DNA from 3 places in the Embleya sp. NPDC008237 genome. Region 2 is predicted to be linked to each of the others. Evidence: riboswitches for the same ligand, from Rfam matches in the RefSeq annotation. Region 2 holds a riboswitch; each other region holds the start of a gene.
What was found. A riboswitch is a leader RNA that binds a small molecule or an ion and turns the genes downstream of it on or off. The one in region 2 is predicted to bind cyclic di-AMP.
Positions count from the first base shown of each region.

Region 1 (10,589 bases), on a different contig from region 2:
GATCCACGAGCTCGACGTCGCAGATGTCGCCCTGAACGAACGTGTAAAGCGGATCCGCGGCGACGGCCGCAAGATTTGCCGGGTTGCCCGAGTAGGTGAGCTTGTCGAGGATGGTCACCCGAGGTTTTTCCTGTGGGACGGGGTCACCGGACAGTAGATTTCGAACGAACTCGGAGCCGATGAATCCGGCTCCACCGGTGATCAGAATCCTCATGGGCACAGGAGTCTAGCGACCGGTCGGCAAGCCACACAGCCTATGGTGTTCGCATGCGCGGCATCCTTCTCGCGGGCGGCACCGGCTCCCGACTCTGGCCCATCACTCAAGCCGTATCGAAGCAGCTCATGCCGGTCTTCGACAAGCCGATGATCTACTATCCGCTGTCGACTCTGATCATGGCCGGCATTCGTGAAGTCCTGGTCATCACCACTCCGGAGGACCAACCACAATTTCGACGGTTGCTCGGCGACGGCTCGCGCCTGGGCATGCGGATCGAGTATGTCGAACAGGCAAGTCCGGACGGGATCGCGCAAGCCTTCCTGCTCGGCGAGGATTTCATCGGTGACGGACCCGTCGCCTTGATCCTGGGCGACAACATCTTTCACGGCGTGGGCCTGGGTCGACAGTTGCGCACCTGCGCGGACGTCGCCGGGGGGCGGGTGTTCGCCTATCCGGTTGCCGACCCCACCGCGTACGGCGTGGTCGAGTTCGACGCCGACGGCGTGGTGCGCTCCATCGAGGAAAAGCCCGAGCAGCCGAAGTCCCGCTACGCGGTTCCCGGGCTGTACTTCTACGATCATCGAGTCGTCGAGATCGCCAAGGGCCTCGAGCCGAGTGCCCGAGGCGAGTTGGAGATCACCGGCATCAACGCGGCCTACCTCGAACGCGACGAGCTGATGGTGACCGTCCTCGATCGCGGCACCGCGTGGTTGGACACCGGCACCTTCGCCTCACTGGTGCACGCGGCGGAGTTCGTCCGCGTCATCGAGGAGCGCCAAGGCATGAAGATCGGCTGCGTCGAGGAGGCCGCCTGGCGGGCCGGCTTCATCGACGACACGCAGTTGAAGGCGCTCGCCCAGCCGTTGCTCAAGAGCGGCTACGGGAAGTATCTGCTCGACCTGCCGATCTACGGCGACGGCATCGCCCCGCGAGCCGAATTCGACTGAGCTCGGGCCCGACCGCCTCCGGATTCGATGGACAAGGACACGTACATGAAGTTCCACCCCCTCTCGATCGAGGGCGCCTGGGAGATCACGCCCCAGCAGCACGGCGACTCCCGCGGCATGTTCATGGAGTGGTACCGCTTCGATCTGATGGCCGAACACGTGGGTCACCCGCTCCGGCTCGCGCAGGCCAACATGTCGGTGTCGGCACGCGACGTGGTGCGTGGCGTGCACTTCGCCGACGTGCCCCCGGGCCAGGCGAAGTTCGTGACGTGCGTACGCGGTGCCGTACTGGACGTCGTGGTCGACCTACGGGTGGGATCCCCGACGTTCGGCACTTGGGAGGGGGTGCGTCTGGACGACACCGAGCGGCATGCGCTGTACATCGGCGAGGGTCTCGGGCACGGCTTCTGCGCGCTGACGGACGACGCCACGCTCAGCTATCTGTGTTCCGAGTCCTACGCACCCGCGCGCGAGCACGCCGTGCATCCGCTCGACCCGGATCTCGCCATCGACTGGCCGACGGAGGGTGCGGCGCAGTTGTCCGCACGGGACCTGGCCGCCCCCTCGCTCGCGCAGGCGATCGACGCCGGCATGTTGCCCGACTACGCCGAATGCCGCCGGTTCACCGACATGTTGGGCCGCGGCTCCGCGTAGTCGGGGGTATCGGCGTCCGGTCGCCTGCCGAGGGCCCACGGCCGAGCATGGGCTCGGCCGTGGGCCCTCGGTCGGTACGGGCGCCACGGTCGGCGAACCGGCCCGGCACCGTTCGGCTGGGTAGGGTCGGGACATGAAGTGGCTTGTCACCGGCGGTGCCGGATACATCGGGACGCATGTCGTGCGGGCGCTGCTCGCGGTCGGCGAGGACGTGGTCGTGGTGGACGACCTGTCCTCGGGCACGCGCGAGCGGGTGCCCGAGGGGGTGCCCCTGGTGGTCGGCTCGGTGCTGGATCGGGTGCTGCTCGACGAGGTCTTCCGGGCGCACGCGGTGGACGGCGTGGTGCACATCGCGGGCAGGAAGCAGGTCCCCGAATCGGTCGCGCGCCCCCTCTTCTACTACGAGGAGAACGTCGAGGGTCTGCGCACCCTGCTGGCGGCCATGGTCGAAGCCGACGTCACCCGGATCGTGTTCTCCTCCAGCGCCGCCGTGTACGGCATGCCCGACGTCGAGCTCGTCGACGAGGACACCCCGTGCGCGCCGATCAACCCGTACGGCGAGAGCAAGCTCGTCGGCGAGTGGATGATCGGAGCCACCGCGCGCGCCCACGGGATCTCGTACGCCTCGTTGCGCTACTTCAACGTCGCGGGCGCGGGCGCGCCGGAACTCGCGGACAGGGGTGTGTCCAACCTCGTGCCGATGGTCCTGGAGAAGTTGACGGCCGATCAGGCGCCGGTGATCTTCGGGGACGACTACGACACGCCGGACGGCACGTGCGTGCGCGACTTCATCCACGTGCTGGACCTGGCCGAGGCGCACGTGGCCGCCACCCGTCGACTCGCGAGCGACCCGGACGCGCGCCTGGTGCTGAACGTGGGTCGCGGCGAGGGCACGTCGGTGCGCGAGATGGTGGAACTCATCGGCGAGGTCACCGGATTGCGCGACATCGCGCCGGAGGTCCACCCGCGACGCGCGGGCGACCCCGCCCGGGTGGTCGCGAGCGCCGACCTGATCACCACCGAGCTGGCCTGGAAGGCCCGGCGCGGCACGTCGGACATGGTGCAGAGCACGTGGGCCGGGTGGCAGGCGCTGCGCGGCTGAGCGGCGGCGGAGCGCACGGCGCCGAGTCGATGGGCCGCTCGGGTCGAGTCGGCGGGCGTGAAGTCGCTTGGGACAAGTCGGACATGCGGCATATAGCCTGTGGGGTGAATCACGCCCGGCGCGGGTGCGGGCATGCACCGCGATGGGCATGGGCGTTTCCGCGCGACGCTACGCGCGATGCCGATGTGACGAGCGGGACGTAGGTGATCGTTTCCGGACCATCTGCATGCACCGCAACCGGGAACCACTGTCACGCAAATCCGATGGATCCGGCACGGAACGCCAACTGCGGTCCTTTCCGTAAGGGATCATCTACATTGCGCTCATCCGCAAATCGGATATTCGACCTCTATCCGACACGGACTTGTGATCTACGTCCGAGCCTGCTTAGCGTTCGATCCGTCCGTATCCCACACGGACCCCGATCGCCGGTACGCCGAATCCTGTCGCCGGCCGTTCGGGAGGCTGACGAGCACCACACGACAGGAGCGGGGGAACCACAGGTGAACCGCCGCGAACGGCCCCGATCGAAACGATCGGACGCCGCGAACGGCTTGGGGTGAAGCCACGTCCTTCGGGATGTGGCCGGGCTATCGATCTCCGGCCCGAATCCGACAGCTCACCTCGTAGGCGTGGGAGAGGATCCAGCAATGCTGTCCGGAACCGGGCGTCATCGCCGTCGCAGCACCAGTAGGACCACGCGTCTGATCGCCGCGGCGGGTGTCGCCGGAGTCGGCGTCGCCATGCCGATCATCGGCGCGGGCACGGCCCAGGCCGCCTCCGTGAGCACCTGGGACAAGGTCGCCCAGTGCGAGAGCACGGGCAACTGGCAGATCAACACCGGCAACGGCTTCTACGGTGGCCTGCAGTTCACCCAGAGCACCTGGAACGAGTTCGGCGGCACGCAGTACGCCGCGCGGGCCGACAAGGCGACCAAGGGCCAGCAGATCGCGATAGCCGAGAAGGTGCTCAAGAGCCAGGGCCCCGGTGCCTGGCCGGTGTGCTCGGTCAAGGCGGGCCTGACCCGAGGGGGCGCCACCCCCGACGTCGACACCGGCTCCTCGGCCGGCAAGACCGCGCCGAAGACGGCGCCCAAGACCGAGACTCCCAAGGCCGAGACCCCGAAGAAGACGGTCGCCGCGCCCAAGATCGAGGTCAAGTCCGAGGCCCCCAAGGCCGAGGCTCCCAAGACCGAGACCCCGAAGACCGAGCCGGTCGCCACGTCGGACTCCGCCGCCACGTCGTCCTACGTCGTGGTCGCCGGCGACACGCTCTCGAAGATCGCCGGCGCCGCGCACGTGCCCGGCGGTTGGCCGAAGCTGTACGAGGCCAACAAGAGCGTGGTCGGCGAGAACCCCGACCTGATCTTCCCGGGCCAAAAGCTCACGGTCGACGGCAAGGCCGCGCCGACCACCGCCAAGACCGAGGCCGCCGCGCCCAAGGTCGAGGTGCAGAAGCCGGAGACCCCCAAGGCCGCGCCGAAGGTGGAGACCAAGCCGGCCGCGCCGAAGACCTCGGTCAAGACCGAGGCCGCCAAGAGCGACGCCAAGCCCTCCGCGAGCACCGAGAAGGCCTCCGGCGCCTACGTCGCCCCGGTCTCCGGCGCCACGCTCACGTCGAGCTTCGGCGCCGGCGGCTCGCGCTGGTCCAGCGGCAGCCACACCGGCCAGGACTTCGCGGTCTCGACCGGCACCACGGTGCGCGCGGTCACCTCGGGCACCGTCGTGTCGGCCGGCTGGGGCGGCGCGTACGGCAACGAGGTCGTCATCCGGCACGCGGACGGCAAGTACACCCAGTACGCGCACCTTTCCTCGATCTCGGTCAAGGCCGGGATGAAGGTGCAGACCGGCCAGAAGATCGCGCTCTCCGGCGCGACCGGCAACGTGACCGGCCCGCACCTGCACTTCGAGGTCCGCACCACGCCGAACTACGGCTCCGCGGTCAACCCGATGACCTGGCTGCGCAGCCACGGCGTCAGCGTCTGATCCACCGCTCTCCCGCGCCGTCCGGCGGGCGTTCCCTTCGGGGAGCGCCCGCCGTTCGCATGTTCGGGCGGGTGTCCGCGCGGGTGCCGCCCACGGCGGGCCGGATCGTAGCGTCGGGACGGCCGAGAGGTGCCCGACGTGCCGTCGAGTGGGCCGCATGGTGCACAGCCCCCCGTCGTAGCCGGCCGTACCGCGCACGGCGTCCCGTCGGAACGGCCGGGCGCCGCCCGCAACATCGTCAGGAAAGCCGTGCGGTGCGCAGCGCCCCGTCCGGTCCGAGCCACAGAACCACCGGCTGTCCGGCGCCGTCCGTCGCGCCGGTGGGACCGACCGCGACCGCGTGTTCGTCGAGCACGATCGGCGGCCCGGCCGCGCCCACCACGACCGGACGGCCCTCGGCGTCCCGGGTGCAGACGGCCGTCGTGCCGTCCGGCCGGCGCAGCGGGTACAGCGCCTCGTGACCCACGCCCGCGGTGCGCGGATCACCCGGCGTCCAGGCGCCGGGCCCGACTTCGACCACACTCGCGATCTCCGCCGTGCCGGCCCGCCGGTGCGCGATACCGACCCGGCCGTCGGCGCCCACCCACGCCGCAGGCGCCCCCACCGGCCGCTCGGCCGCGATCGTGCCGGGCGGGCCGGACCGGTCGCCGACGAAGTCCCAGTACCGGATGCCCTCGCGGGCCGTGCCGAAGACGGTCACCCGGCCGTCCGGGCGGGTCACCGCACTCGGCCCCTCGACGATCTCGCCGCCGCCCAGGTCCTGCCAGTTCGACCACTCCTCGCTGCCGGCGGGTCGGAAGCGGGTGCTGATTCCCTTGTCCCGATTGCGCACGAACAGATGCAGCCCGCCCGCGCCGTCGGCCCGGACCACCGGTGTGCCCGGGCCGCGTTCACCGTCGTCGGGGCTGCCCAGGCCCCGCCACGGGCCCAATCCGCCGCCGGGTGTCGTCTCGGTCGCGGTGACGATCTCGAACCGGTCCCGGTCGGAGCGCCGGGCGCCGCCGATCCGTAGCGCGAAGACCGCGATCCGGCCGTCCCGCGTACGCACCGCGGCCGGTCCGGGCGCGAGTTCGCCGTCGCCGGGGCCGGGCATGGACCGCGCCGGGGTCCAGACCGCGGCGCCGACGCCCTCCTGAGTCCATCGGGTGATCCGGCCGCCGAGCACGGCCCACGCGGTCAACCGGCCGTCCGCCCCGAGCACCGGCCGGGGACCGGCGTCCGGAAAGCGATACGTGGTGCTCTGCGGCCAGTTGGTCCGAGCGGCGGTGTCCCGCACCTTGAGGTCGCCGCAGTCCACCCGTCCCGGGCAGTGCCGCACCCGGTCGGTCCAGCCGTACACCCGGGTGATCTCGTCCTTGCGCTCGCGGGCCGCCGGCGCGAGATTGTGCGGCCAACGCTCGTTGTAGTAGCCCCGGTAGGCGATCGCCGCCGCGCTCGCGGCCGGCCGCGCGGCGTTGTACCGGCGCAGCGCCTCCCAGGTGAACTGCGCGGCGGCGGTGTGGTCCTGGTGGTCGGAGACGCCGCCGTTGTCCGAGTGTGCGGGGTGTGCCCCGTCGTGCCGCTGTCGATCGGGGTCCGGGTCGAGCGTGCGCACCACGGTCGGCGTCTGGGCCCGCATCAGGTCCGCGAGCGAGTCGATCAGGCCGTCCCGGGTGTAGGAGTACGGTCCGCCGGCCGGCTCGTCCCGGGCGGCCAGCGTGTCGAGTTCGCGTTCCCTGCCGTTCCACAACGTGCGCAGCCGCCCGCGTGCGCCGATGCCCTCCTCCTTGCGCGTGTTGAGGAACACCAGCTTGATGTTCGGGGCGTCCACCAGATGGTCGAGTTCGGCGTGCGCGCCGTCGCGCAACCGCACGCTGTGCCGCTCCCAGCGCGCCGCGCGGTCGCCGAGGGCCATGAACGCGTACGCGGCGCGCGCTCCGTTGTTGCGCGCTGCCGCGTACGCCTGCGGATCCGGGCGCCCGCCGGGGCCGTTGCGGCCGTCCGCCTCGCCCGCGGTGAGGAAGACCGTCACGCTGTCCGTGCCGGTGCGCACCGCCCGGTCGACGTCGGGGTTCATGAAGAAGAGGTCGTCGTCCTGATGCGCGACCACCTGCATCACCGCACCGGTCGTGCCGGGCCGCGGTGCCAGGGTCTCGATCCCGATCGGCGAGGTCGGCGCGTGATACGGGGGCGAGCCGTACGGCCCGGTGACCTTCACCACCGCGAGCGCGAAGCCGAGCGCCAGGACACCGACCACCGCGGTGAACCTGCCGGTGCCGGGGATCATCGCCATGTCGGCTGGGACCTTTCTGCCGTCGCGGGCGAACCGGCCTCATCATCGCCGGTCGTCGACCGCGCCCCGGACCCGGCACACCCGCACCCGGCGCGCCCGGCACGGTGCGCCCGGCACGGTGCGCCCGGCCCACGCGCCGGATCGCCGCGGCGGTCAGCGCGCCCGCGCGCCGCCCGTTCCCGCGGTGCGCGGCTCGGCCGCGGCGGGCAGTCGGGTCGGCACCTTGCCGCCCCCGGCCGGGGTGCGGCCGGGGTCGGCGGCCGGACTGCCCGCGCCGGAGTCGTTGTTCGCCGAACCGGGGCTGCGGTCCGGCAGCGACTTCGCGCCCTCGGGGGTGACCCGGGTCGCGCCGATGTAGTCCGGCTTGTCGATCGGACCGAACTTGATCACCGTTCCGGTGTAGGGCGCGTGGATCATCTGGCCGTTGCCGACGTACATCCCGACATGGTGGATGCTGCGCGGGTCGCGCAGGTCGGTGGCGAAGAACACCAGGTCGCCCGGCAGGAGTTGGTCACGCGAGGGATGCCGGCCGGCGTTCCACTGGTCGTTGGCCACCCGGGGCAGCTTGATGCCCACGGTTTCGTAGGCGGCCTGGGTCAGCCCCGAGCAGTCGAACCGACCGCCGTCGGCCGCGGTGCCCTCGCCGCCCCACAGGTACGGGGTACCGAGCTTGGTCTGCGCCCAATTGACCGCGCCCGCCGCGAGCGCCATCGGCTGCAGCGGGGTCTGCACGACGCCGAAGCTCTGCTCCAGCGAGCGGATCGACTTCACGTAGTCCTGGGTCTGGGTGTACGGCGGGATGCCCTTGTACTGCATCACCCGGTACGCGCCCGCGTTGTACGCGGCGAGCATGTTGTTGGTCCGGTCGCCGGGCACCGAGGCGACATATTTGGCCAACGAGCAGTCGTAGCGCGCGGCGGCCGGGATCGCGTCGGCCGGATCCCACGGGCTCGACTTGCCGTCGCCGTTGCCGTCGGTGGCCCACTCGGGCCACGTGGTGGGCATGAACTGGGCGATGCCCTGGGCCCCGACGTTGCTCAACGCGGTCGGGTCGAAGCCGCTCTCCTGGTAGAGCTGCGCGGCCAGCAGCGCCGGCGAGATCTCCGGGCAGAGCCTGCCCCACTTGTCTATGGTCGCCGCGTACGCGGCCGGCACCGTGCCGGGCGCGAGCGACATCGTGCCGCCGACTCCGCCCTGGCTGCCGGATGCGGATTGCATCGCGCCCACGCCTACAGTGAGAAGACCGACCAGACCGAAGGGAATCGCGAATGCGATGCCACCGGCCACCCAGGCTTTGCGCATCGCAGGCACCCCCGATTCTCCGCGACCGGGACGGGGTCGCGACGGACACTCCGAGCACATTGTGCGCGCCACGATTGCTCAGCGCAATCACCCGTGATACACACAGTGAGCAGACACACTTGCCGAGGTGGTAGCCCGATCGGCTTCCCCACAGCACAATAAACGAACGACCCACTCCTCCAGTCGAATGCGACCGGAGACAACCAAAAGCCCGACCTCGGGGGCGGTGAACAACGTGTTTCTTGGCGAAGGCAACGGCAACGGCAACGGCGACATCAATACGATCATCGGCGGCATAGCTCCGAACTGGGGCCCGTTCGCAAGGCTGGGCGGCGAAGCCCGGATCATGGTCGAGGTGATCATGGCCGTGGCCCTGCTGCTCTGCCTGGCCATTGCGATCTGGGGCGCGGCGAAACAGCGCATAGGGGCCACCGCGATGCGCGACACGTTCAGCGCGGAGCAGGGCAAGGGCCTCATCATCGCCGGCCTGACCGGCGTCTTCATCATCGGATCGCTCGGGACGCTGTTCACGATTGTGTACGGAATGGCGATCTAGACCGATTCGCACCCTGCCGTCCCCAAGGTGGCGAATCCCGTGGTGTTTTGTCCCGGGCGCGGCGCACTCCGGTGCGCCGTGCGCCCCGAAACCGGAATGCCCCATTCCGCATCCGGGGCAGAGCAGCAATTCCGGTTCCTTTACCGGACAATCGAGCCTGTGTTCACACGACAGCGCGGTGCCACCGGAATGACTTCCCGTCTGGGAAGATCGTTCCGGCTGCAACCGAACCCGGCGGCGCTCCGCCCCCGGGGACTGTGTTGTGCGCGCAGGTCGCCCGTATCTTCCGGCCTGCCGCGGTGAGGGGGGACAGGCCATGAGCGACGAGGAACCCGCCACGCGTACCCGCCTGCCCAGACCGACCTCCTCGCCGGAGAGTCCGGAGCCCAGGCGCAACCCCATACTGTCCGGGATCGGCGTCGTGGTGGTGATCGCCGTGGTCATCGTGTCCCTGCTGTTCGCCGCCAACCGCTCCGACGACGACGGCGGCTCGACCGCCAAGGACGCCGGGCAGACCTCCACGGCCGCCGAGGCATCCGGCGGACCGCCGCTGTCCGCCGCGCAGTTGCCCGAGCGCACCGAGTCGGGCGTGCCGGTCGGTTACCCGCAGACCGCGGAGGGCGCCCAGTCGGCCGCGGCCAACTTCGTCGTCGCGTACGGCTCGGACCGGATGTTCCGGGCCCAGCCGCGGGCCGCGATCATCACCACGATCACCGATCCGGCGATCCGCGACGGTCTGCTCGCGCGCGTCGACCAGGCATTCCGGGCACAGACCGCGACTTTCGGCCTTCAGCCCGACGGGAACCCGCCCAAGGGTCAGACCTTCGTTTGTCGGGCCGTGCCGATGGGCACCAAATCCGTTGCCTTCACTCCCGCTTCGGCGACCGTGGAGGTCTGGAGCGTGGGCGTGGTGGGCATGGCCGGGACCGGTTCCACCAAGCCGGTGGCCGAGGCGTGGAACACCACCACGATGAAGCTGTCCTGGGTGAACGGCGATTGGAAGCTGGTCGAGTTCAGCCAGAAGGAGGGCCCGACTCCGGTCTCCGGACTACAGGATCCGTCCAGCGCCAACGACATCGCCAAGGCCGACGGGGAGTTCGGGGAATTGCGCCATGCACGCTGACCGGGAACGCCGCAGCCCTCGCAACCGATTCCTGACCCTCGGCGGGACACTGGCCGCGGTGCAGGCCCTCCTCGTGCTCGGTGCCACGCGCGTGTGGGCCGAGCCGACACCCGGCGCCACGACACCGCCGGCCGGCACGCCGAGCGCGACCGCACCCGCGAGCAAGCCGGAGTGCGACCTGCTCACCGGCCCGGCGAAGGACATCTGCAACAACGGCGGTCCCGGCGCCCCGGGGACCGGCACGCTGGGCACGGTCACCGACCCGCTCGGCTCGATCGCCAAGGGCTGTGCCGACGCGGCGACCTGGATCATCGACAAGCTGGCCGGCGCGGTCAACGACACCACCCAGGTGGACTTCACCAACCCCGGCTTCCTGCGCCAGTACGCGGTGGTGTTCGCCGCGTCCACGTTCCTGACCCTGATCCTGTGGA
Region 1 is NZ_JBIBGL010000018.1:50,612-61,200, reverse strand. It holds gene rfbB (dTDP-glucose 4,6-dehydratase) at 1-214, opposite strand, end outside; gene rfbA (glucose-1-phosphate thymidylyltransferase RfbA) at 268-1,164, shown strand; gene rfbC (dTDP-4-dehydrorhamnose 3,5-epimerase) at 1,210-1,818, shown strand; gene galE (UDP-glucose 4-epimerase GalE) at 1,952-2,920, shown strand; cyclic di-AMP (ydaO/yuaA leader) riboswitch at 3,345-3,566, shown strand; gene ACFZBU_RS36885 (transglycosylase family protein) at 3,571-4,905, shown strand; gene ACFZBU_RS36880 (PIG-L family deacetylase) at 5,144-7,177, opposite strand; gene ACFZBU_RS36875 (NlpC/P60 family protein) at 7,331-8,479, opposite strand; gene ACFZBU_RS36870 (hypothetical protein) at 8,715-9,035, shown strand; gene ACFZBU_RS36865 (hypothetical protein) at 9,352-10,158, shown strand; gene ACFZBU_RS36860 (hypothetical protein) at 10,148-10,589, shown strand, end outside.
Region 1: linked by a shared signal. The riboswitch ahead of ACFZBU_RS36885 (transglycosylase family protein) and the one ahead of ACFZBU_RS24005 (NlpC/P60 family protein) in region 2 are both predicted to bind cyclic di-AMP.

Region 2 (10,589 bases):
ACAACACGCCCACGAGGTCGCCGGGGCCGATGCCGGCGGCCTGCAGCAGGCGGGCCGCCGCGTCCGTGCGCAGGCCGAGTTCGCGGTAGGTGAGGGTGGCGCCGGGGGCTCGCAGCGCGATCCGGTCGCCGGGTACCCGGGCGATCGCGGCGGGCACGCTCTCGGCCGGATCGGCGGGTGTGCCCGGGGCGAAGGCGCCCGTGTGCAGCCGGGTGCGATCGGCGGCGGTCAGCAGCGGCAGCAGGTGTACCGGCGTCTCCGGGTCGGCCAGGGCGCCGTGCAACAGGGTCTCCAGGCGCGCGGCGAGGCCGGCCACGGTGGTCTCGTCGAACAGCGCGGTGCGGTAGCCGAACACGGCGATCAGGTCGTCGCCGGCGCGCCGGATGTCGAGCGAGAGGTCGAACTTGCCGGCCCGATGCCCGCCGTCCTCCTCGACCGCGACCAGGTCGGCGAACCGGTGTTCGGGTCCGGTGTCCCGGTCCTGGGTGTGTACGGTCAGCAGGGTCTGGAACAGCGGTGCGGGAGCGGCCGGATCACGGTCCACCCGCAACTCGGCGAGCAGTTGCTCGAACGGGATGCGGTCGTGTCCGTAGGCGCCGAGCGCGGTCCTGCGGGTGCGCCGCAGGAGTTCGGCGAAGGTCGGCGTGCCGCGCAGGTCGGCGCGCAGCACCAGGGTGTTGGAGAAGTAGCCGATCATCTCCTCGTGGTCGACCTCGCCGCGTCCGGCGATCGGTGCGCCGACCGCGAAGTCGCGCTGTCCGCCGTGCCGGTGCAGCACGGCCTGATAGCCGGCGAGCAGGATCATGAACGGCGTGCAGCGCCGGGCCCGGGCGACGGTGTCCAACAGCGGGCCGATGCCGGCGAGCCGGCGGGTGTGGAAGGCGGCGGCGGAGCCGGTGTCGGCGGTGCGCGGGCGGTCCAGCGGGAGTTCGAGCGCGGGCAGGTCCGCGAGTTGCCGGCGCCAGTAGTCGATCGCCCGGTCGGTGTCCGGGTCGGGTTCGCGTTGGCGCGCGGCGTGGGCGGTGTAGGCGGGCAGCGGCGCGAACACCGGGTCGACGCCGTCCCGGTGTGCGCAGTAGCGCAGTTCGAGCTCGCGGCGGAGCAGGTTCAGCGACCAGCCGTCGGCCACGATGTGGTGCAACACCACGCACAGCACGTGCTCGTCGGCGGCGAGCCGGATCAGGCTCACTCGCAGCGGTGCGGCGACCGCGAGGTCGAAGCCCGCGTTGACCCGTTCGCCGAGTACCCGCGCCGGTGCCTCCGCGCCCTGTCCGCTCAGGTCGAGGGTCTCGATCGGGACCGGGCCGGGGGGTTGCACCACCGCGGTCGGCCGGCCCTCGTCGTCGGGAAAGCGAGTACGCAGCGCGTCGTGCCGGGCGATGACGCCATCGAACGCGGCGCGCAGCGCATCCGCTCGGAGCGGGCCGCGCAGGCGCAGCAGCCAGGGGATGTTGTACGCGGCGTCGCCGGGCTCGAACCGGTCGAGGAACCAGAGCCGTTCCTGACCGAAGGACAACACCCCCGAACGTTCCCCGGGGGCGCGGTCGTGGTCGGATCCGGAGCCGCCGGCCGCCGCCGACCCGGTTCGCCCGGCGCCGTCGGCCGGGTCGAATCGTGCCCCGGACCGGGTGTGGGAAAGCGTTCGTTCGTCGTCCATGTCGACCCCCTCGCCGGCATCGCCCGAGGGACGCGACGCAGCGACCGAACGGCCCCGCCGTCATCCCGTTCCCGGGATCCGACCCGGTGCCGCAGGTCGATTCCCGGCACGGCGGCGCGTCGGGCAACCTGCCGTCGCCCGATCGAATGTCCGCCCCCGTGGCGTGCGTCGGCCACGCTAGGAGTGCCATCGACACAGTGTCAATGGTCTATACCAAACCGAATATTGGTCCAGACCTTGAATCAAGCGGAACCCGCCCGACCGGCCCCGGAGACCAACCGGGTGTTCATTGCCCGGGTCGGGTGCGCCGGCCGGAAAACACCCTCGTCCGCGCGTTGCGCACCCGAATTCGACCCCGGCGAGGGTCCCGGTGGGTGCCCGGCCGCGCCGGTGGCAGGCACATCGTCCGCGATGCCGGCGGGCGGCGCGCCCGGGTCGCCGGCACGTTCGGGTTGCTCGGGCGGCTCGGGCCGCCCGGGTCGCCAAGGTCGCCCGGGTGTCGGCACCGTCGCCCGGGCTGCTCCGGGCGCCCGGATCGCCCGAGCCGCTCTCGTGAGCGGAGGGATCAGCCCGCGCCGACCCGGGGCCGAGCCCGACTCACCCCTGAGCCATCGTGTGGTGGGCGAAGACCCGCTCCCGGGCCGTGGACACCGCCGTGGCGACCGCGCCCGACAGGACCGCCTCCTCGCCCAGACTGCTCGCCGCCACCCGGGGCCGCAGCGGGGTCAACTCGTGCAGCGCGGCGGTCATCGGGCCCATCAGCAGGTCGGCGTTCGCGCCGATGCCGCCGCCCAGCACCACGAGTTCGGGATCGAGCACCGCGGTGACCGCGGCCACCACGTGCGCCAGCCGCTGTGCCTCGTGCCGCACCGCGCCGGCGGCCGGCTCCACCCCGCGCCGCGCCGCGTCGAAGACGCCCTTGGCGGTGAGCGGACCGGTCATGCCCAGCGCCCGGGCACCACGCACCACGGCGTCGGCCGAGACCGCGTCCTCCAGCATGCCGCGGCGCGGTACCGGCGCGCTCGCCCCGTGCCCGACGCGGTCCGAGGGCCGCGGCGACAGCGGCAGGAAGCCGATCTCACCGGCGGCGCCCGAGGCTCCGGGGAACAGCCGCCCATCGGCGACGATGCCCATGCCCAGGCCGGTCCCGACGGTGACGTAGACGAACAGCGGACAGCCCACGCCCGCCCCGCTGTGGTATTCGCCCAGCGCCGCGAGGTTGGCGTCGTTGACGATGTCCACGGTGGTGCCCAGCGCGCTCTCCATCCGCCCGCGCAACCCCGGTCGGCCCCACCCGGGCAGGTTGACCGCGTAGCGGATCCGGTCGGCCGCGCGGTCGTACACGCCCGGACAGCCGATCACCGTGTGCACCACCGCGGTCGGCGCCAGGCCCGCGTCGGCCACCACGGTCTGCGCCAGGTCGGTGGCGGTGGCCAGCATCGTCGCCGAGGTGCGGGCCCGGTTGTGCCGGTCCTGGCGGGCCAGCAGTCGGCCGTCCAGGTCGGCGACGGCGACCCGGATCCAGGACCGTCCGACGTCGATACCCACGACATAGCCCGCGGTCGGATCCGGTTCGTACAGCAGCGCGGCCCGACCGCGCGCGCCGGTCTCCAGGCCCACCGCACGGACCAGCCCGGCGCGTTCCAGCGCCTCCAGCGCGGTGGACACGGTGGGCTTGGACAGGCCGGTGTCACGGGCGAGTTGGGCCCGCGAGATGGGTGCCGCGGCGCGTACCCGGTCGAGGAGCACGCGCTCGTTGATGCTGCGCAGCACGCCCCGGTTCCAGTGCGCCACGGGGGGCGGGTCGTTTTCCGGTGGGATCCCACCTGCGGTCATCGGTTCTCCGTCAGTGGTGTCGAGGTGCTCGCGCCACTGTAACGGCCATGGAAGGGCAAAGATGTGGACCGGATCCGGGCTCACCCTTGACGGGGATTAGTTAAGGAATTTTACTTTACAAACCGGCCGCGCCATGAGCCGGGCCGCACCACGAAATCCCTTTTCCCGCAACCCCGTTCCGACTCCCGGTGTCCCCCGGGCGTCCCCTGTTCTGGAGGTTCACGGTGAGCGCCGGCCCAAGAGCGACCACGCCGGACGGCGGATTCGTCCGCCGGATCGGCCTGTTCCAGGCGACCGCGATCAACATGAGTCAGATGTGCGGCATCGGTCCGTTCGTCACCATCCCGCTGATGGTGGGCACCTTCGGCGGCCCGCAGGCCATCCTCGGCTTCCTCGCCGGTGCGCTGCTCGCCCTCGCCGACGGGCTGATCTGGGCCGAACTCGGCGCGGCCATGCCCGGTGCCGGCGGCACGTACATCTACCTGCGCGAGGCGTTCCAGTACCGCACCGGCCGGCTGATGCCGTTCCTGTTCGTCTGGACCGCGATCCTGTTCATCCCGCTGATCATGTCCACCGGCGTGCTGGGCATGGTGCAGTACCTGCAATACCTGTGGCCCTCGATGTCGCAGACCGAGGGCGACCTCGTCGGCGTCGGCATCGTGCTCCTGGTGGTCCTGCTGCTGTGGCGCAAGATCGAGTCGATCGGCCTGTTGAGCAGCGTCATGTGGGTGGTCATGCTGATCAGCGTCGGCGCGGTGATCATCGCGTGCTACACCAACTTCGACGCGGACCTGGCCTTCACCTACCCCGACGGCGCGTTCGACCTGGGCGCCACCGGCTTCTGGCTCGCCTTCGTCGGAGGCCTCAACATCGGCATCTACGACTACCTCGGCTACAACACCACCGCCTACCTCGGCGCCGAGATCAAGAGCCCCGGCCGGGTGTTGCCGCGTTCGATCGTCTACTCCATCGTCGGCATCATGGCGATCTACCTGATCATGCAGATCGGCGTGCTCGGGGTCACCGACACCGACACCATCTCCGGCTCCTCCTCCATTGGTTCGCTGGTCCTGGAGAAGGCGTGGGGCAAGGGCGCGGCCCAGACGGTGACCGTACTGATCCTGATCACCGCCTTCGCATCCGTGTTCGCCGGCCTGCTCGGCGGCTCGCGCGTGCCCTACGACGCGGCACGCGACCGGGTGTTCTTCAAACAGTTCGCCCGACTGCACCCGCGACACCGCTTCCCGACCGTGGGCCTGCTCACCATGGGCGCGGTCACCGCGGCCGGCTTCCTGATCGGCAACCACACCGACTTCAACACGATCATCGTGCTGCTCACCGCGGTGATGGTGATCGTGCAGGCGGTCTCCCAGGTCGCCGCACTGATCGTGCTGCGCCGCCGGCAACCGGGCCTGGACCGGCCGTACCGAATGTGGCTGTACCCGGTGCCGGCGCTGGTCTCGCTGGTCGGTTGGATCGCGATCTTCTGCTACGCCGACAAGAACTCGCCCGGACGCCACCCGATCGAGTGGGCACTGGCGTGGGTGGCACTGGGCTGCGCCGCGTTCCTGGTGTGGGCCAAGGTGGAGCGGACCTGGCCGTTCGGCCCACGCGAGATCAGCGAGGAGTACCTGAACCGGTCCGGCCCGGGATCCGGTTCGGGTTCCGACTCGGACTCGCGCTCCGACTCGGGCTCGAACTCCGGTGCGGGCAAAGCCGGTTCGGGCGGCGCGGGTTCGGGCGGCGCGGGTTCGGGTGCGGTCGGCAATGTCGCGGAGCCCGCATGACGGCGCTCCACCGAGGCCGGGCCCCCGGTACTCCCGACTCCGCGCCCGCGCCGGAGCAGGTCTTCGCCTGCTCCGGCGCGGGCGCGGGCGAGGCCTTCGTCTGCGGCATCGACTTCGGCGGCACCAAGATCGCGCTGGCCACCGCGCGTCCCGACGGCACGATATTGGCGCGCGACCGGCTGATCACCGACGCCCGCGAGGGAGCGGTCCAGGCGGTGCGACGCGCGGTTGCGGCGACCCGCGCACTGGTCGCGCACACCGCCGCGACCGCCGGCGGCCACTGCGCGGCCGTCGGCGCGGTCAGCCCGGGCATCGTGCTGCCCGACCGGATCCTGCTCGCGCCCAACGTGCCCGGCTGGCAGGACCTGGCCTTGGCCGCGACGTTGTGCGAGGGGCTGGGCCTGGACCCCGAACGGGTGGCCGTCGGCAACGACGGCAAGGCCGCCGCACTCGCCGAATCCCGCTGGGGCGCACTGCGGGGCGCGGACCCGGCGATCCTGCTCACGGCCGGCACCGGGATCGCCGCCGCGATCGTGCTGGGCGGGCGCGTCCTGGCCGGCGCGCACGGGGCGGCGGGCGAAATCGGCTACCTGCTGCGTGGTCGCGCCGACACCGGCTTCGGCGCGGGACGCGCACCCCTGGAGGAGTACGCCTCCGGCATCGGACTGGGCACGCGAGGCAGCGAACTGCTCGGCCGCGAGGTGGACGCCGCCGCGCTGTTCGCCGACCCGGACCCGCGGGTGCGCGCGCTGGTCGACGAGGCGTTGGACGAACTGGCCGTGCACGTGGCCAACTTGGCGATCACGCTGGACGCGGAGCGGATCGCGGTCACGGGCGGCCTGATGCGCTCCGCTTCGCGGGTGCTGGCCGCGCTTCGGGCGCGGGTGCGGGTGGGGGTGCCGTTTCCGCCCACGGTGGTGCGGGCGCGGTTCCTGCAGGATGCGGCGCTTCGGGGGGCTCTCTCGCTGGCTGCGGAACTGTTGCCTCGCCTCCCGGGCGCGTGGGCCTCGAACGCGGGCCGCGCTTGAACGCCTCGGCCTCATACGCACGTTGGGCCGGGCTGGGTTCGCCTCATGCGCCGGCGGGGCTGGTTGGCCTCAAACGCCGGCCGGGCTGGGTTCGCCTCATGCGCCGGCGGGGCTGAGTGGCCTCAAACGCCGGCCGGGCTGGGTTCGCCTCAAGCGCCGGCGAGGCTGGTTGGCCTCAAGCGCCGGCCGGGCTGGGTTCGCCTCAAGCACCGGCGGGGCTGAGTGGCCTCAAACGCCGGCCGGGCTGGGTTCGCCTCAAGCACCGGCGAGGCTGAGTGGCCTCAAGCGCCGGCGGGGCTGGGTGGGTTCGTGTGGGTTGGTGGTTGGGAACGGACCTGGTGGTCGTTGTGTTTGTCCGGTCGTCGACGAGTGCGCGACTTGGTTGGTGGCTGCTTCGGGTTCGGGACTCGCGGTGCTTGTGTGATGGGGCTTGAGGTTGCGCGGACCTGGCGGGGGATGTGGGGGCGGCGCCGTGCTCTCCGACCGTCGTCGGGGGGCACGGCGCCGGAAGGGCGTCCCACTGTGCGGTTGTGCTACTGCGGCCGACGGTTGTCGGCGGGGTGATCAGACCGGGCGGGTGGCGCCGGCGATCGGCATGGTGCTGATCGAGGCGATCTCGACCGGCTTGCGCGGGTTGGCGGCGTGCACCATCTTGCCGTCGCCGATGTAGATGCCGACGTGGCTGATGCCCGAGTAGAAGAACACCAGGTCGCCGGGCTGCAGGTTGGCGACCGACACGTGCGGGTCGGCGGCGAACTGGTCGTTGGTCACGCGCGGCAGCGAGATGCCCGCGGACTTGTAGGCAGCCTGGACCAGGCCCGAGCAGTCGTACGCGTTCGGGCCGGTGGCGCCGTACACGTAGGGCTTGCCGATCTGCGCCTTGGCGAAGGCCACGGCCTGGGCGGCCTTGCTGCTCGACGCGGTGGACGAGCCGCCGGTCGGCGCCTGGTTGCCCTTCGAGCCGCCGGTGGCGGGCTTGGCGGGGGCCTTGGCGGCGGGCTTGACCGACACCCCGGCCGACGGCTTGCTCGTCGGCTTGGTGGTGGTCTTGCCGGGGGTGACGGTGGTCTTCGGCTGCACCTTGATGCTCGGCTGGGCCGGAGCGGCCTTGGACAGCACGGGCGCGGCGCCGGTCAGCCGGAGGGTCTGGCCGATCTGGATCAGGTCCGGGCCGGACACGAGCACGTCGCGGTTGAGCTCGTACAGGCTCTGCCAGCCGCCGGTGACCTGGTTGGCCCGGGCGAGCCCGAACAGCGTGTCGCCGGCCTTGACCACGTAGCCGGCCTTGTCGGCGGGGACGGCGGTTTCCTGCGCGGCGGGCGCGGCCTGGACCGGAGCGCTCTCGACCGCGGCGGTCGGAGTCGCCGACAGGACGGCGGAGGCGCCGGAGGTGGGCTGCTCGGAGGTGGAGGGGGCTTGTGCCTGAGCCGTACCGGCAGTGGCGACCGGGATTACGACACCCATGCCGGCGATGCCCACCGCCGCGACGAAGCGGCGGACGTTGGCGGGGCGAGCGGCGCGGTGGCGAGCGTTTGCGGACAGCATGAAATGGGGTCCTCTCCTGTCGCCTACGAGGTGAGCTGTCGGATTCGGACTGGAGCAGCCCGGTCGCGCAACACGCGACTTCACCCCTAGCCGTCACCGGAACGATCCCGGCCACGGCGATCCACCTGGTTCCCCCGCTCCCGTCGGATTCTTCGATGTAGACCTCCCGCTGCCGGCGACGGGATTCGGCGTACCGGCGACAGGGTTCACCCGAAAGGTGAATCGGCGAGAAAGGTAGGCAATGCCGATGCCGGATCACAACCGAAACGCCGACTTTGCCTCCGGCGTAAAGGCGGAATAAAGGCGACATCTCACCCGGACTCGGCGCGGCGCACCGGTGATGACGAGGGGATATCTCGGAGAGTGGCGTGATCGTCCGGTCACGGAAAATAGTCGAAACTCATGCCGGGGCGCGGGAAATGAATTACCACGCGAAGTCGGCTTAGTAATTTATGTCCGTTTTATCCATGCGGCCTACATCACATTTCGGACGGTTCGATCGAAGGGACATGCCGGACATGCCGGCGATCGAACGATCCACCCAACCCCACCCGCCCCACCCCACGCGCACGTCCGCCGATCGCCGAAACCACGGAGCGGGGGCGCCGACCTCGCGCCCCCGCTCCGTCCCGCTTCCGCAGTCCCAACCCGTCACAACTCCCGCAGTGCCGCCAAGAGCTTGTCCTGAGCCCAGTCCAGGAAGGCGTGCTGCGTCTCGCCGCCGATCTGGACGAGCGCGACCTCGGTGAACCCCGCCTCCACGTACGGGCGCACCGCGTCGACGAAGGCGCCCACGTCGTCGCCGCACGGAATCGACTCGGCCACGTCCTCCGGCCGGACGAACTGCGTGGCGCCCGCGAAGCCGGCGGTGCCCGGAAGCTCGGAGTTGACCTTCCACCCGCCCCCGAACCAGCGGAACTGCTCGTGCGCCCGCGCGATCGCGGCGTCCCGGTCGGGGTCGTAGCTCACCGGCAGCTGGCCCACCCGGGGCTTGCCCGCGCCGCCGTGCCGATCGAATTCGGCCAACAACTCACCCTTGGGCTCGGTCGCGATGACCAGGTCGGCCAGTTGCCCGGCCAGTGCGCAGCTCTGCGCGCCGGAGACCGCGATGCCGATCGGCGGCGGTCGATCCGGCAGGTCCCACAACTTGGCGGACTCGACGTCGAAGTGTGTGCCGTGATGATCGACATAGCCGCCCGCGAACAGGGCCCGGATGATCTGCACCGCCTCGCCGAGCATCTCCTGCCGTACGTCCGCCGCCGGCCACCCGCCACCGATCACGTGCTCGTTCAGGTTCTCGCCGGAGCCGAGTCCCAGCCGGAAGCGCCCGTCCGACAACAACTGCACGGTGGCGGCCTTCTGCGCCACCACCGCCGGGTGGTACCGCATCGTCGGACACGTCACGTACGTCATCAACGGAATCCGCGACGTGGCCTGGGCCGCCGCGCCCAGCACGCTCCAGGCGTACGGCGCGTGGCCCTGCGCATCCAGCCATGGGAAGTAGTGGTCCGAGGTCACCGAGAAGTCGAAGCCGACCCGCTCCGCGTGCACCACGTGCTCGACGAGATCCTTGGGTCCGGCCTGTTCGGTCATCATCGTGTAGCCGATTTTCACCATGGGACGCGGGTGCCCGAGCGGCACGGCGGAAAACCGCCCTTGCGGCTCCCGCCTCCGCGACGCCCGTCCCCGCGACGCCCGCGGCTCCGGCACTCGCCGGGCACCGGCCGAGCATCCGACGAGCACCGGACGAGCACCGGACGAGCACCGGACGAGCAGCCGGCGGGCATCCGCCGCCCGGGCCGCCCGGGTCAGGTCAGCCCGTGAACACCTCGACCACCGACCAGATCGCCAGCCCGAGCATGCACACGCCGCCGATCCGCTGCACCGTCCGGAGGGGGACCCGCTTGGCGATGAATCGCCCCGCCAGCAGGGCCAGTGCGGAGACCGACATCAGCGCCGCGGCCGAGCCGATCGCGGTGGACCAGGTGCCGTTGGTGGCCGCCAGGTTGGCGGTGGTGATCTGGGTCAGATCGCCCCATTCGCTGATGAACACGGCCGTGAACGCGGTCGAGAAGACCGGCCAAAAACCGGTCACGGTCTTGCCCGCGGTGTCCTCGTCGTCGTCGCCGGCCCCGCCGCGCAGCAGCATGAAGGCGCCGAAGCCGAACAGCGCGGCGGAGACGAGTTCGACGATCCAGCCGGGGAGCAGGCCCAGCAGTCCGCCCGCGCCGACGGCGATGGCGACGTGCACGACGAACGCGGTCGAGGTGCCGAACCAGACGAACAGCGGCCGCATGCGGGTGCCCATGGCCAGCGATGCGAACATCGTCTTGTCCGGGAGTTCGGCGAGGAAGATGAGCCCGAAGGCGGTCAGGATCGCCAGAGGGTCGAGGTGCATCCGGGTGGCTTTCTGCGAGAGCCGGGCCTCCGGGTCTTCACGAAGGCGCCGCTCGGCGACCGGAGGACCACTCGGCCCGGCACGACGGGTGCACCCGCGAAGAACGCGGATGCGTCGATACCTGGCCGAAGGTCTCGCCCGCCCGCATCGAGCACGGGCCCGGCCACCGGGAGTCCGAGGACTCCAGCATGTCGACGACCGGTTCGCGGGGCTACTCCCCTTCGCTGTCGCCGACCCTACCGCACCGCGCCCCCCGCCCGGCTACGGCGCGGCCGCCCCCAGGACCCTGTCCAGCGACCAGCGCAGCTGCTCCTCGTCCAGGGCCGTGTCCAGCGTGA
Region 2 is NZ_JBIBGL010000009.1:175,725-186,313, reverse strand. It holds gene ACFZBU_RS24025 (amino acid adenylation domain-containing protein) at 1-1,657, opposite strand, end outside; gene ACFZBU_RS24020 (ROK family protein) at 2,255-3,493, opposite strand; gene ACFZBU_RS24015 (APC family permease) at 3,718-5,280, shown strand; gene ACFZBU_RS24010 (ROK family protein) at 5,277-6,308, shown strand; gene ACFZBU_RS24005 (NlpC/P60 family protein) at 6,873-7,853, opposite strand; cyclic di-AMP (ydaO/yuaA leader) riboswitch at 7,860-8,054, opposite strand; gene ACFZBU_RS24000 (LLM class F420-dependent oxidoreductase) at 8,505-9,470, opposite strand; gene ACFZBU_RS23995 (TMEM165/GDT1 family protein) at 9,667-10,251, opposite strand; gene ACFZBU_RS23990 (TetR/AcrR family transcriptional regulator) at 10,513-10,589, opposite strand, start outside.

Region 3 (10,589 bases), on a different contig from region 2:
TGTTGCCCAGGCAGCAGCGCGCCTACGCGGCACGCCTGGTCGAACTCGCCGACGACGTGCGCCAGCACGGCGACACCCGGGCGGACGCGATCCGTCGACTGGCCCGGGTGCCGCGGTTCGGCCGCCCGGCACTGCTGCGGTATCTGACCGCCACCGAGGTGTCGTTGGTCGAGGCGGCGCTGAGCGGGCTCACCCATACCGACGACCCCGGCGCGGCGCTGCCGATCCTGCTGGCGCACGTCGGCGACGACCGGGCCCGGGTGGCCGCGTACTCGATGTCGCGCGCCGCCCGGTACGTGCCGCCGAGTGTGCTCGAACCGGCGCTGCGCCGGGTGTTGTTCGAGCCGGCCAAGGTGACCTCGCGCAAGGAGGCGGCCCGGATCGCGTTGCGCGAGGCGCTGCCGGGCGCGGTGGAGTTGTTGGCGCAGGCGTGGTGGGCACCGGATCAGCATCGCGACGTACGCGGCGCGATCCTGTCCCAGCTGACCGCGCGGCTGGACGACGCACGGTCATGGGCCGTGCTGCGCGCGGGTGTCGAGGGGCCGCGGGAGGCCGCCTTGGCGATCGTGGCCCGGCGGCCGGTCGCACTGGCACCGGCCTGGCGGGCCGAGTACGCGCAGTTGGTGACCACGGCGTGTGCGAGCGCGGACGTCGAGGTGCGGCGGGCCGCCTATCGGGCGTTCCCGCGCTGGGCGCGGCACGCGCCCGCGGGCGTCGCGGCGATCGCGGATGCGGTCCTGGACCCGAGCGACGAGGTCGCGTGGCGCGAGGCGGCCGACGCGCTGCACACCTTCACCACCGACGGCGTCGCACCGACGACCTACCTGCACGTGATCACGTCGCTGATCACCCAGGACGGCGCACCGGACGCACCGAACGCCGAGCCGGACCGGGATCGTCCGGCCCGGCGGCGGCTGACCGTGCTGCTCGGGCAGGCCCGCACCTGGGCGGCCCGCAGTCCGGCCGAAGCGGCCGCGGTGCTGCGCCCGGTGCGGGCCGCGCTGGCCGGCGTACCGGAGTTGCGGACCGAGGCGGCCACGCTGACCGCGTCCGCCCTGCCGTTGACCGGCGACGCGGTCGGGGCCGAACTGAGCGACCTGGTCGAGCTGTGCGCCGGCCGGGCGTTGCCCGCGATCGGCGCGGCCGGCGTGCTGCGCGAGCGCCTGCGCCGGGCCGGTGCGCCGATCGAATCCGCCGCGTTGTCGGCCGCCGCGCACACGCTCGCCGCGCATCCGGCGCCGGCGGCCGGGCTGTTCGGCATCGAGCTGGTCCGGGCCCTCGGCACCCGGACCGGTTGGCCGGCCGAATGGCGCGCGCTGCTGCGCGAGTTGCGTGCCCACCCGGACCCGGACGTGCGCGAGAGCGCGTTGGCGGTGCGCACCGCCTCGGCCTGAGCCGCCGGCGCCGGGCGGGCGCACCGCATCGGGCGGTCAGCTCTGTTCGGTGCGCAACAACCGCAGGAACGCCTTGATCCCGGAGATCACTTCCTGGTTGTCGGTCAACTGGCTGATGGTGTCCTCGAATCGGCGCCCGAGGGCGTCGATCTTGTGGTCGGTCGCGTGGAATCGCTCGGTCGTGTGCTCGGCGTCCTGCTCGGTCGCCGTCCTGAGCCGCGCGACCGTCTCGACCAGCTCCCTGGTGCGCTCGTCGAGACTTTCTACTCTGCTCTCCAGCGTGGCCACCCGGTCGATCAGCGCGAGCACGTCCTCACGCGGGTGGGTCACCTCGCGCAACATGCTCCGCAGCCGTTGCCCGAGGTGCTCCAGGTATGCCTGGCTGGGTCGGAACAACGTGCTGAGCAGGTAGAACCCGGCGAACCAGTAGCCGACCACGCCACCGGAGGCCCAGGTGATCACCGCGATCACCGCCGCCGAGACGACATGCGCGCCGATCGCTCCCCACAACAACCGACGGGCGATCCGGCGCGCCTCCGGGTCGCGCCCATCCGGAACCGCGAGGCCCTTCTCCCGGCTGATCGCGATCTCCCGGATCAACTGCCGGGCCCGGAAATACAGATTCCACGGCACGGTCAGCACCGCGATCAGCCAGAACAGGCACAGCGCGCCCGCGCCCAGCGACAACAGATCGGCCAACGACGTGTCCTCGACGAAATACAGGACGATGCCCAACACCGTCGTCCCGACCAGCAGCAAAACTCCCAGGCCCTTGGCCGCACTCACCCGAACTCCACTCCCCCACCCCGGCAATGCCGTCGCCCCGGCGGACGACCTGCTCGGACTGTAGGGCAAGCCGATCACGCCCGCTGTGCCGCCGAGGCGTGCAGGCACCCGGACCCGCCGTGCGGGCGGGCGTCAGACCCGGTCGGGGAACCAGGAGCCGTGCATGCCGGCCGGGACCCGGCGCGGAAGTTCGACGGTCGCGACCGGCGCTGCGGTGACGTCCCGCGCGTCCAGCACCAGCAACTCCGAGGCGTCCCGGACCAGATCACTGACCACGGTGAGCAGGTAGCCGTCGTCCTCGGCGGTGCCGTCCGCGGCGGGTACGAACACCGCCTCGCCGGGCATCCGGCCCGGCCCCTGACCGGCGACCTGCCGCTCCCCGGTGCTCGCGTCGTACTTGACGATCGCGTACTCGTGCAGTCCCGCGCCGGGGAACGCCTGCGCGTAGCAGTAGCGATGCGGTCGGCCCAGCCTGCGGGCGTCGATGGTGGGGAAGTCGGTGACCAGCGAGTCGAGATCCTCCTCCCCGGCCACGCCGGAGACCGGATCCAGGATCCACCGATGTCGAATCGCGCCGATCAGCGGTGCGTCCGGGTACCCGGGCGCCCCCACCCACCACTTCCAACTGCTCTCCCACGAGGCCCGGTCGAAGCGCGATCCTTCGAGCACGATCCGCCCGCGCGCGTCCTCGTAGGCGTTGGCCACGTGCAACACCATGCCCGGCGCCACGTCGAACCAGGTCGCCTCGGCCGGCCCGGACCTCGGCATCACCCCGATCCGCGGCGCGTAGGAATGGCTCCAGCGGTACGGGACGCCGGAATGCTCGGCCGGGTTGAACACCACCGGCAGGTCCGGCCAGACCACATGATGCTCCGTCAGGCCGAGGTCGTGCATGAGCGAGGGCCCGGCGCCGGGGATCACCTCGACCCGGGTGATCCGCCCCGCGGCGGACGCGACGTAGTAGGTCAGGAACGGCGGGAACGGCGAGTGGCCGAAGAAGTGCAACTCGCCGGTGAGCGGGTCCCTCTTCGGGTGCGCGGTCATCGCGGTGGTCAGCCGACCGGCGAAGTCGTGCGGACCGACCGTCTCCAACTCGGCGGTCATCTCGAACGGGACGTCGGCGTCCTGGAGCGCGAGCAACCGGCCGCCGTGCTCGACGATGTGGGTGCCGGCGACGCTCACGGTCGGGTCCACGACGCCGTCCTCGCCACGCGGCGACGCACCGTCCGCGGCCGGAGTGCGCACCCAGCGGTTGCGGTACCACTCGGCGCGCCCCGCGCGCAGCCGTATCCCGTGCACCATGCCACTGCCGAGAAACCAGTGGGTGGGCACGTCGCCGGGCTTCGGGTTGTGCCCGTTGCGGACGTACCGACCGTTCAATTCGACCGGCAGCGTGCCCCGCACCGTGAGGTCGAACCCGGTGACCTCGTCGGCGACCGGCGCGAAATGGCCGCCGAGGTAGGGCTTGCCCAGGGGCGGCATCCGGAGGTTCATGCGCAAGGATCTCCATTCGGAGGGCCGGCCGGATCCGGGCAGTCGCCCGCTCATCGAGTTACGATCAGTCGCATCCGTTATGCACACTAATACTCGCTATCGTTGATCGCATGCTCGACCCGGGGACGCACCCGTGAGCCCTGCCATCCCGGCGGGAAGCGGCCGGGGCCGGGGCGGCATCCCGGCGGGAAGCGGCCCCGGCCCGCGCGACCCGGGCGCCGGCCTCGGACGAGTTCCCACCGGACGACGGAAAGCGGGCCGGGGCTTGTCAGCCCCGACCCGCCGATCGTCCGTGCGGATCGCCTACCGCGCGCCCAACTCCTCGGCGAGCGCGGTCGCGAAGGCGTCGATGTCCTCCTCGGTGGTGTCGAACGCCGTCATCCAGCGCACCTCACCGATCGACTCGTCCCACGTGTAGAACCGGAACCGCTTCTGCATGCGCTCGGTGACATCCGCGGGCAACACGGCGAAGACCGCGTTCGCCTGCGGCGTCCGGCTGAGCGTCACACCGTCGAGGTCGGCGACCCGCTCCGCGAGCAGAGTCGCCATCGCGTTCGTGTGCCGCGCGTTGCGCAACCACAGGTCGCCCGCGAGCAGCGCCTCGAACTGCACGGACACGAAGCGCATCTTCGAGGCCAGTTGCATCGCGGCCTTGCGCAGATATCCCACGCCCCGCGCCGCGTCGGGGTTGAGCACCACGACGGCCTCGCCGAACATCAGGCCGCTCTTGGTGCCGCCGAAGGACAACACGTCCACGCCGACGTCGGTGCTCAGCGCGCGCAGCGGCACGTCCAGCGCCGCGGCCGCATTGGCCAGGCGCGAGCCGTCCAGGTGCACGAGCATGCCGTGCTCGTGCGCGTGCGCGACGAGCGCGGCGATCTCGTCCGGCGTGTAGACCGTGCCCAGTTCGGTGCTCTCCGCGAAGGAGACCACGCGCGGCTGCGCCCGGTGCTGGTCGCCCCAGCCCCACGCGTGGGTGTCCACGAGTTCGGGGGTGAGCTTGCCGTCGGGAGTGGGCACGGTGAGCAGTTTCAGGCCGGCAACCTTCTCCGGCGCACCGCACTCGTCCACGTTGATGTGCGCGGACGCCGCGCAGATCACCGACTCCCATCGGTCGGTCATCGACTGGAGACCGACCACGTTGGCGCCGGTGCCGTTGAACACCGGGAAGACCTGGGCCCGTTCGCCGAAGTGCGCACGGAAGACGTCGGTGAGGTGCTCGGTGTACACGTCCTCGCCGTACGCGACCTGGTGCCCGCCGTTGGCCGCGCCGATCGCGGCCAGCACCTCGGGGTGGATGCCCGCGTAGTTGTCGCTGGCGAAGCCGCGCACGTCGGGGTCGTGACGTGGGGTCAGGGGACGTTCAGGCACAGTCTTTTCCCGTTCAGGTCGATTGCCGCGGTGGTCCACAGGCCGGCGATCTCGTCGGCCAGGTCCACCACGTCGGTGAAGCCGGCGAATTTGGCGTTTGGTCGAGCCTGCCGCATTGCGTCGTTGACGAGCGCCTTGACCACCAGGATGGTGGCCGCCGCCTCGGTCTCGGCGAACGCGTCGGCGAGTGCGAGCGTCCAGGTCTCCGCGGCCGCCTTGGCCGCCGCGTAACCGGCGTTGCCCTGGGTCGGCTGCCCGGCCGCCGCCGCGGAGATCAACACGAACCGCCCGCGCGGACTGCGGGCGAGCGCCTCGTGGAAGGCCAGGCTGGTGTGTTGCACGGTACGCACGAGCAGGTCGTGCAGGAAGGCCCAGTCGTCGAGCGAGTTGTCGCCGAACTTCTTGCCCCCGCGCCACCCGCCGACCAGGTGCACGAGCCCGTCCACGCGCCCGTGCTCGTGCTCGACGTCCGCCGCCCACCGGCGGGTGGCGGCCGCGTCGAGCAGGTCGACCACCGCGCCGTGTGTACCGGGCGCGGCGTCCACGCTCTCCTGCAACCGCCCGGCGTCCGCATCCGCGCCGTACACGTGCGCACCGGCCCGGGCCAGCCGCGCGAGCACCGCGCGCCCGGTCGGCCCACCCGCGCCCGCGACCGCGATCACCGCACCGTCGAGACCGTTCATCACACCGACTCCTCGTTCACCGTGCTGTTCGCCTCACCCTGCCGAAACTCGCCGCGCCCGCTCCGCGGGCCCCGCGACGTCGTCGCGCGCACCCGCGCCGGGGCCGGGCGCGCCGTACCGGTCACGACGCCGCGACCGCCCGCTCCGTCGGGACCTCCGCGAGGCCCTGCACCGGGCTGTCCGCGGTGATTCCCTTGGTCGAGGCGATCACGTCGCGCAGTCGCCGGTTGAGCGCCTCGTAGAACATGCTCAGCGGGAACTCGTCCGGCAGCACCGCATCCACGAGCGCCTTCGGCGGCCCGTCCATCGGCAGCGCGCCGGGCCCCTTCGCCCACACCGAACCGGGGTGCGGCGGCACGTACGCGGCGACCAGCGCGTAGCCGGCCAGCCAGTGGCCGACCTTCGAACGATCCACACCCGCGCGGTAGAGCCGGTCCACCTCGTCGTAGAGCCCGAGCACCGCGTCGGTGATCCGGTCCCAGTCCACGGTGAGCCGGTTGTCCGCCCACTCGACCACACCCGCGCGGTGCAGGTAGGCGAACAGCAGTTGCCCGCCCAGGCCGTCGTAGTTGCGCACCCGACCTCCGGTGACCGGGAAGCGGAACAGCCGGTCGAAGATGACCGCGAACTGCACCCGGCGCGCGGTCGACACACCCTCGGCGGCCAGCGTGACCGCCTCGCGGAACGCGGTCAGGTCGCACCGCAGTTCCTCCAGCGCGTACATCCAAAACGGCATCCGCTGCTTGATCATGAACGGGTCGAACGGCATGGGACCGCGCATGTGGCTGCGGTCGTGGATCAGGTCCCACAACACGAACGCGTCCTGGGCGAGCTGCTGGCTCTCCACCAAGTCCACGGCATCCTGCGGAAGTTCCAGGCCGAGTGTCTGCGATGCGGCGGTTGCCACCCGGCGGAAGCGGGCCGCCTCGCGGTCGCAGAAGATGCCGCCCCACGTGTACGTGGGCACCTCGCGCACGGCCACGGTCTCCGGGAAGAGCACCGCCGAGTCGGTGTCGTAGCCGTCGGTGAAGTCGACGAACGCGATCGGCACGAACATCGCGTTGTCGTAGCGCCCGGCCTCCAGGTCGGCCAGCCACTGGGGCCACACCACGCGCAGCAGCACGGCCTCGACATTGCGGGTCGGGTTGCCGTTCTGGGTGGTCATCGGGAACACCACGAGGTGCTCCAGGCCGTCGCGCCGATCCTGTTCCGGGCGGAACGCGACGAGCGAGTCGAGGAAGTCGGGACGGCCGAAGTCCTCCGCGGACCAACGCCGAAAATCGGCCACGACCGCGTCGAGGTACGCCTCGTCGTGCGGGAACAGCGGAGCGAGCCCGGTGATCGACGAGGTGATCTCGGCGACCAGCGCCCGGGCGGACGCATGCCCCGATGGCTCGATCGAACCGTCCTTGGCCTGCAACGGACGCAGGTCGGCGACGGATCGTTTGAGTTCGAGCCACAGCGGGTGATCGACGGCGGTACGGACGGCTACGCGGGTCATGTTCGACATGGAACCCTCTCAGGAGAAAGCAGGAACCACGGTCAGGTGAACCTATGTCAAAAGATTTTAACGCCGCAAGGCCCTTTCGAACGCAATCTTATCGTCGTGGGTACGTTTTGCCCGAATAAGTTGAGATTGAGACCTGGCTCTCGGTGCCCGCATCGGCGCACCCGTGAAATCGAGGACCCGCACCTGCCGGAAGACACGGGATTCGGCCGGCCCGGCCGGCCACGCCCGTGGCCATCGACCGTCGATCCGCCGGTTCCCTATGGCCTGCCCTGCTGAACGGAATGCTGATTCCGCATGGTGGAACGGTCGGCCCGGCGATGCCCCGGATCCGCCTCCACTCCCACTGCCCGATCCGGCGATCCCGTATGTCTCGGCCCGATGCCCGCGGCCCGATGCCCGCGGCCCGATGCCCGCGGCCCGATGCCCGCGGCCCGATGCCCGCGGCACCATGCCCGCGGCCCGCCGACCGACCCCGGCCCCGCCGCCCCGACCCCGGTCGCGACACGGGCGTAGGCCCCGCCGAAGTACTCGGCGGGGCCTACGTCGTGACGCTGGATCAGATGGCGAGCTGGGTGCCCACGCCGATCACGTTCGGGTTGCCCCCGATGACGCCCGCGTTGGCGGCGTACAGGGCCTTGTAGCCACCCTTGACGCCGAGCTTGGCGGCGACCTCGGACAGCGTGTCACCGGCCTTGACGGTGTAGGTGCCGGAGCCCGACGCCTGCTTGGTCGCGGCCGACTTCGGCGCGGCCGACTTCGGCGCGTCCTGCTTCGGCTGCACCCGGACCTTCGGCGCGTTGCCGTCGGAGGTCTTCGGCGCGTTCTCGGTCACGGACTCGGCCTTGGGTGCGGCCTTCGGCTCGACCTTGCTCTTGGTCTTGCCGGTGGTCGACGAGTCGGCTGTGGCGGAGGCGTTGCCGCCCTTGCCCAGACCGGCCTTCTGCGAGCAGACCGGCCAGGCGCCCGGACCCTGGCTCGCCAGGACCCGCTCGGCGACCGCGATCTGCTGGTCCTTGGTCGCCTGCGCGGCGCTGGAGGCGTACTGGCTGCCGCCGAACGCGTTCCAGGTGCTCGGGGTGAACTGCAGACCGCCGGAGAAGCCGTTGCCCGTGTTGATGCTCCAGTTGCCGGTGCTCTCACACTGGGCGACCGCGTCCCACGTGGACGAGGACGCGGCGTTCGCGCTGCCCGCCATGCCCACGAGGGGGAGGACGAGACCCGCACCGGCGGCGACGGCGATGCCGGCGCGACGGCCACGAGAGAGCGAGCGAACGGGAGCGGTGATGGCACGGAAGGTCATTGATTACCTCGTCGGGCGCCTGCGAAGTTAGCTGTCGGGTTCGGACGATTGGCCCGGCCTCGCCTGGAACAGGCATGGCTTCACCCCAGACATCGACATGGCCGATGCCGGCACTTACTCGGTTCCCCCGCTCCTGCCGCCAGTCGATATCGACTGCATCCCTCGGGCGGCGGCAGGATTCGGCGTACCGCCCGGGGAGTCCGCTTGTGCGAACAACCACGAAGCTACGCACCGCTCCGCCGGGTTGGCAAACATTTCGGGTGATTTGTGAGGTCCCCCATAGGGAGGAATAACACTGATTTGCCCGATTTGTCGCCATCCCTGCAGGTCACGGTGCCGGCGTCGACGGTGCGCGGCCGCGTGGTCACCCGTGCTTCAGCGACGAGCTATTCCGTCGCGGGCAGCTCCACAGGTACGACTACCCGTTCCTCGTCCCAAAGGAACGTCGCACCGCCGGTCGCGAAATTGGCGACATCGGCGACCGTGGCCCGCCCCTCCGGCGAATCCAGGGTCGCCTCGATACCCGCGCGAGACGGCGCGTACAGGCCGACCACCAGGTAATAGGGCGGCTGCGCGCCGGACGGGTCCGGTTCGCATTTGCCGATGGTCCAGCCGGTCAGCCCCGGCATGGTGCGGGCGAGCGGCACGTGCTTCTCCCAGTAATAGGCGTCGAACGCCGCCGGGTCCTCGGGGTGGCCATACAGCACGGTCAGCTTGTACACGCCGACTCCTCACGGTCGTGTGGTGGATGTGCTTCCTGCCGTTGGTGCCTGTGCGTCCGGCGTGTGGTGCCCGGATGGGTCCGGCGCGGTGCGCTACCGAAGGGCGATGTTCTTGAACGCCCGCGCCTGGTCGGTGATGGCCACCTCGGTGGGCAGCCGTTCCATGCTGGAGGCGCCGAAGAAGCCCACCACGCCGGTGGTGTGGGCCAGCACGTACGCGGCGTCCTCGGGTTCGGCGATCGGCCCGCCGTGGCACAGCACCAGCACGTCGGGGTTCACCTCCGCCGCCGCGTCGCGCATCTGCTGCACCCGCTCCACCGCCTGGTCGAGCGTGACCGCGGTGGTCGCGCCGATGCTGCCCTTGGTGGTCAGGCCCAGGTGCGGGACCAGGATGTCGGCGCCCGCCGCGGCCATCGCGCGGGCCTGCTCGGGGTCGAAGACGTAAGGGGCGGTGAGCAGACCGCGCTCGGCGGCCAGCCGGATCATCTCCACCTCCAGGTCGTAGCCCATCCCGGTCTCCTCCAGGTTCTGCCGGAAGACGCCGTCGAACAGGCCGACCGTGGGGAAGTTCTGCACACCCGCGAAGCCCATCGCGGCGAGCTGGTCCAGGAAGTGCGGCATGATCCGGAACGGATCGGTGCCGCACACGCCCGCCAGGACCGGAGTGCCCTGGACCACCGGCAGCACCTCGCCCGCCATCTCGACCACGATCGCGTTGGCGTCGCCGTAGGGCAGCAGTCCGGCGAGCGAACCCCGACCGGCCATCCGGTAGCGGCCCGAGTTGTAGATGATGATCAGGTCCACGCCGCCGGCCTCGGCGCACTTGGCCGACAGTCCCGTGCCCGCGCCCGCGCCGATCACGACGCCGCCCTGCTCGACCGTCCTGTGCAGTCGGCCCCGCGCCTCGCGTCCGTTCATCTCAGTCCACGCGTCCCTTCGTGATCATCTCGTGCAGTCGATCCGCCGCCGCCGTGGCGAACTTCGGATCGTTGATGTCCGTCGCCGCCTCGTGCACCTCGACGGAGCTGCCCGCGAGCCCGGCCCGCAGCTCGTCGAACAGCGCCTTGTCGGCGACGGAATCGTAGAAGGGCGCGCCCTCGACGTCGATCGCCGAGACCCCGTGCAGGGGCAGGTAGAGCGCGGTGGGACCGGTCGCGGCAACCAGCTTGGCGGCGATCCGCCGGCCCAGTTCGGCGTTCTCCGCGGGGGTGGTGCGCATCAGCGTCACCGTCGGGTTGTGCACGTACAACAGGCGCTCCTCGAACCGCGCGGGCACGGTGTCGCGCGGGCCGAAGTTGACCATGTCCAGCGCACCGACACTGACCACCT
Region 3 is NZ_JBIBGL010000028.1:74,432-85,020, reverse strand. It holds gene ACFZBU_RS44120 (hypothetical protein) at 1-1,394, shown strand, start outside; gene ACFZBU_RS44115 (hypothetical protein) at 1,431-2,180, opposite strand; gene ACFZBU_RS44110 (carotenoid oxygenase family protein) at 2,313-3,674, opposite strand; gene ACFZBU_RS44105 (threonine aldolase family protein) at 3,978-5,045, opposite strand; gene ACFZBU_RS44100 (SDR family NAD(P)-dependent oxidoreductase) at 5,027-5,728, opposite strand; gene ACFZBU_RS44095 (DUF6421 family protein) at 5,850-7,238, opposite strand; gene ACFZBU_RS44090 (transglycosylase family protein) at 7,795-8,538, opposite strand; cyclic di-AMP (ydaO/yuaA leader) riboswitch at 8,539-8,730, opposite strand; gene ACFZBU_RS44085 (EthD family reductase) at 8,925-9,260, opposite strand; gene ACFZBU_RS44080 (phosphoenolpyruvate hydrolase family protein) at 9,354-10,178, opposite strand; gene ACFZBU_RS44075 (Tm-1-like ATP-binding domain-containing protein) at 10,180-10,589, opposite strand, start outside.
Region 3: linked by a shared signal. The riboswitch ahead of ACFZBU_RS44090 (transglycosylase family protein) and the one ahead of ACFZBU_RS24005 (NlpC/P60 family protein) in region 2 are both predicted to bind cyclic di-AMP.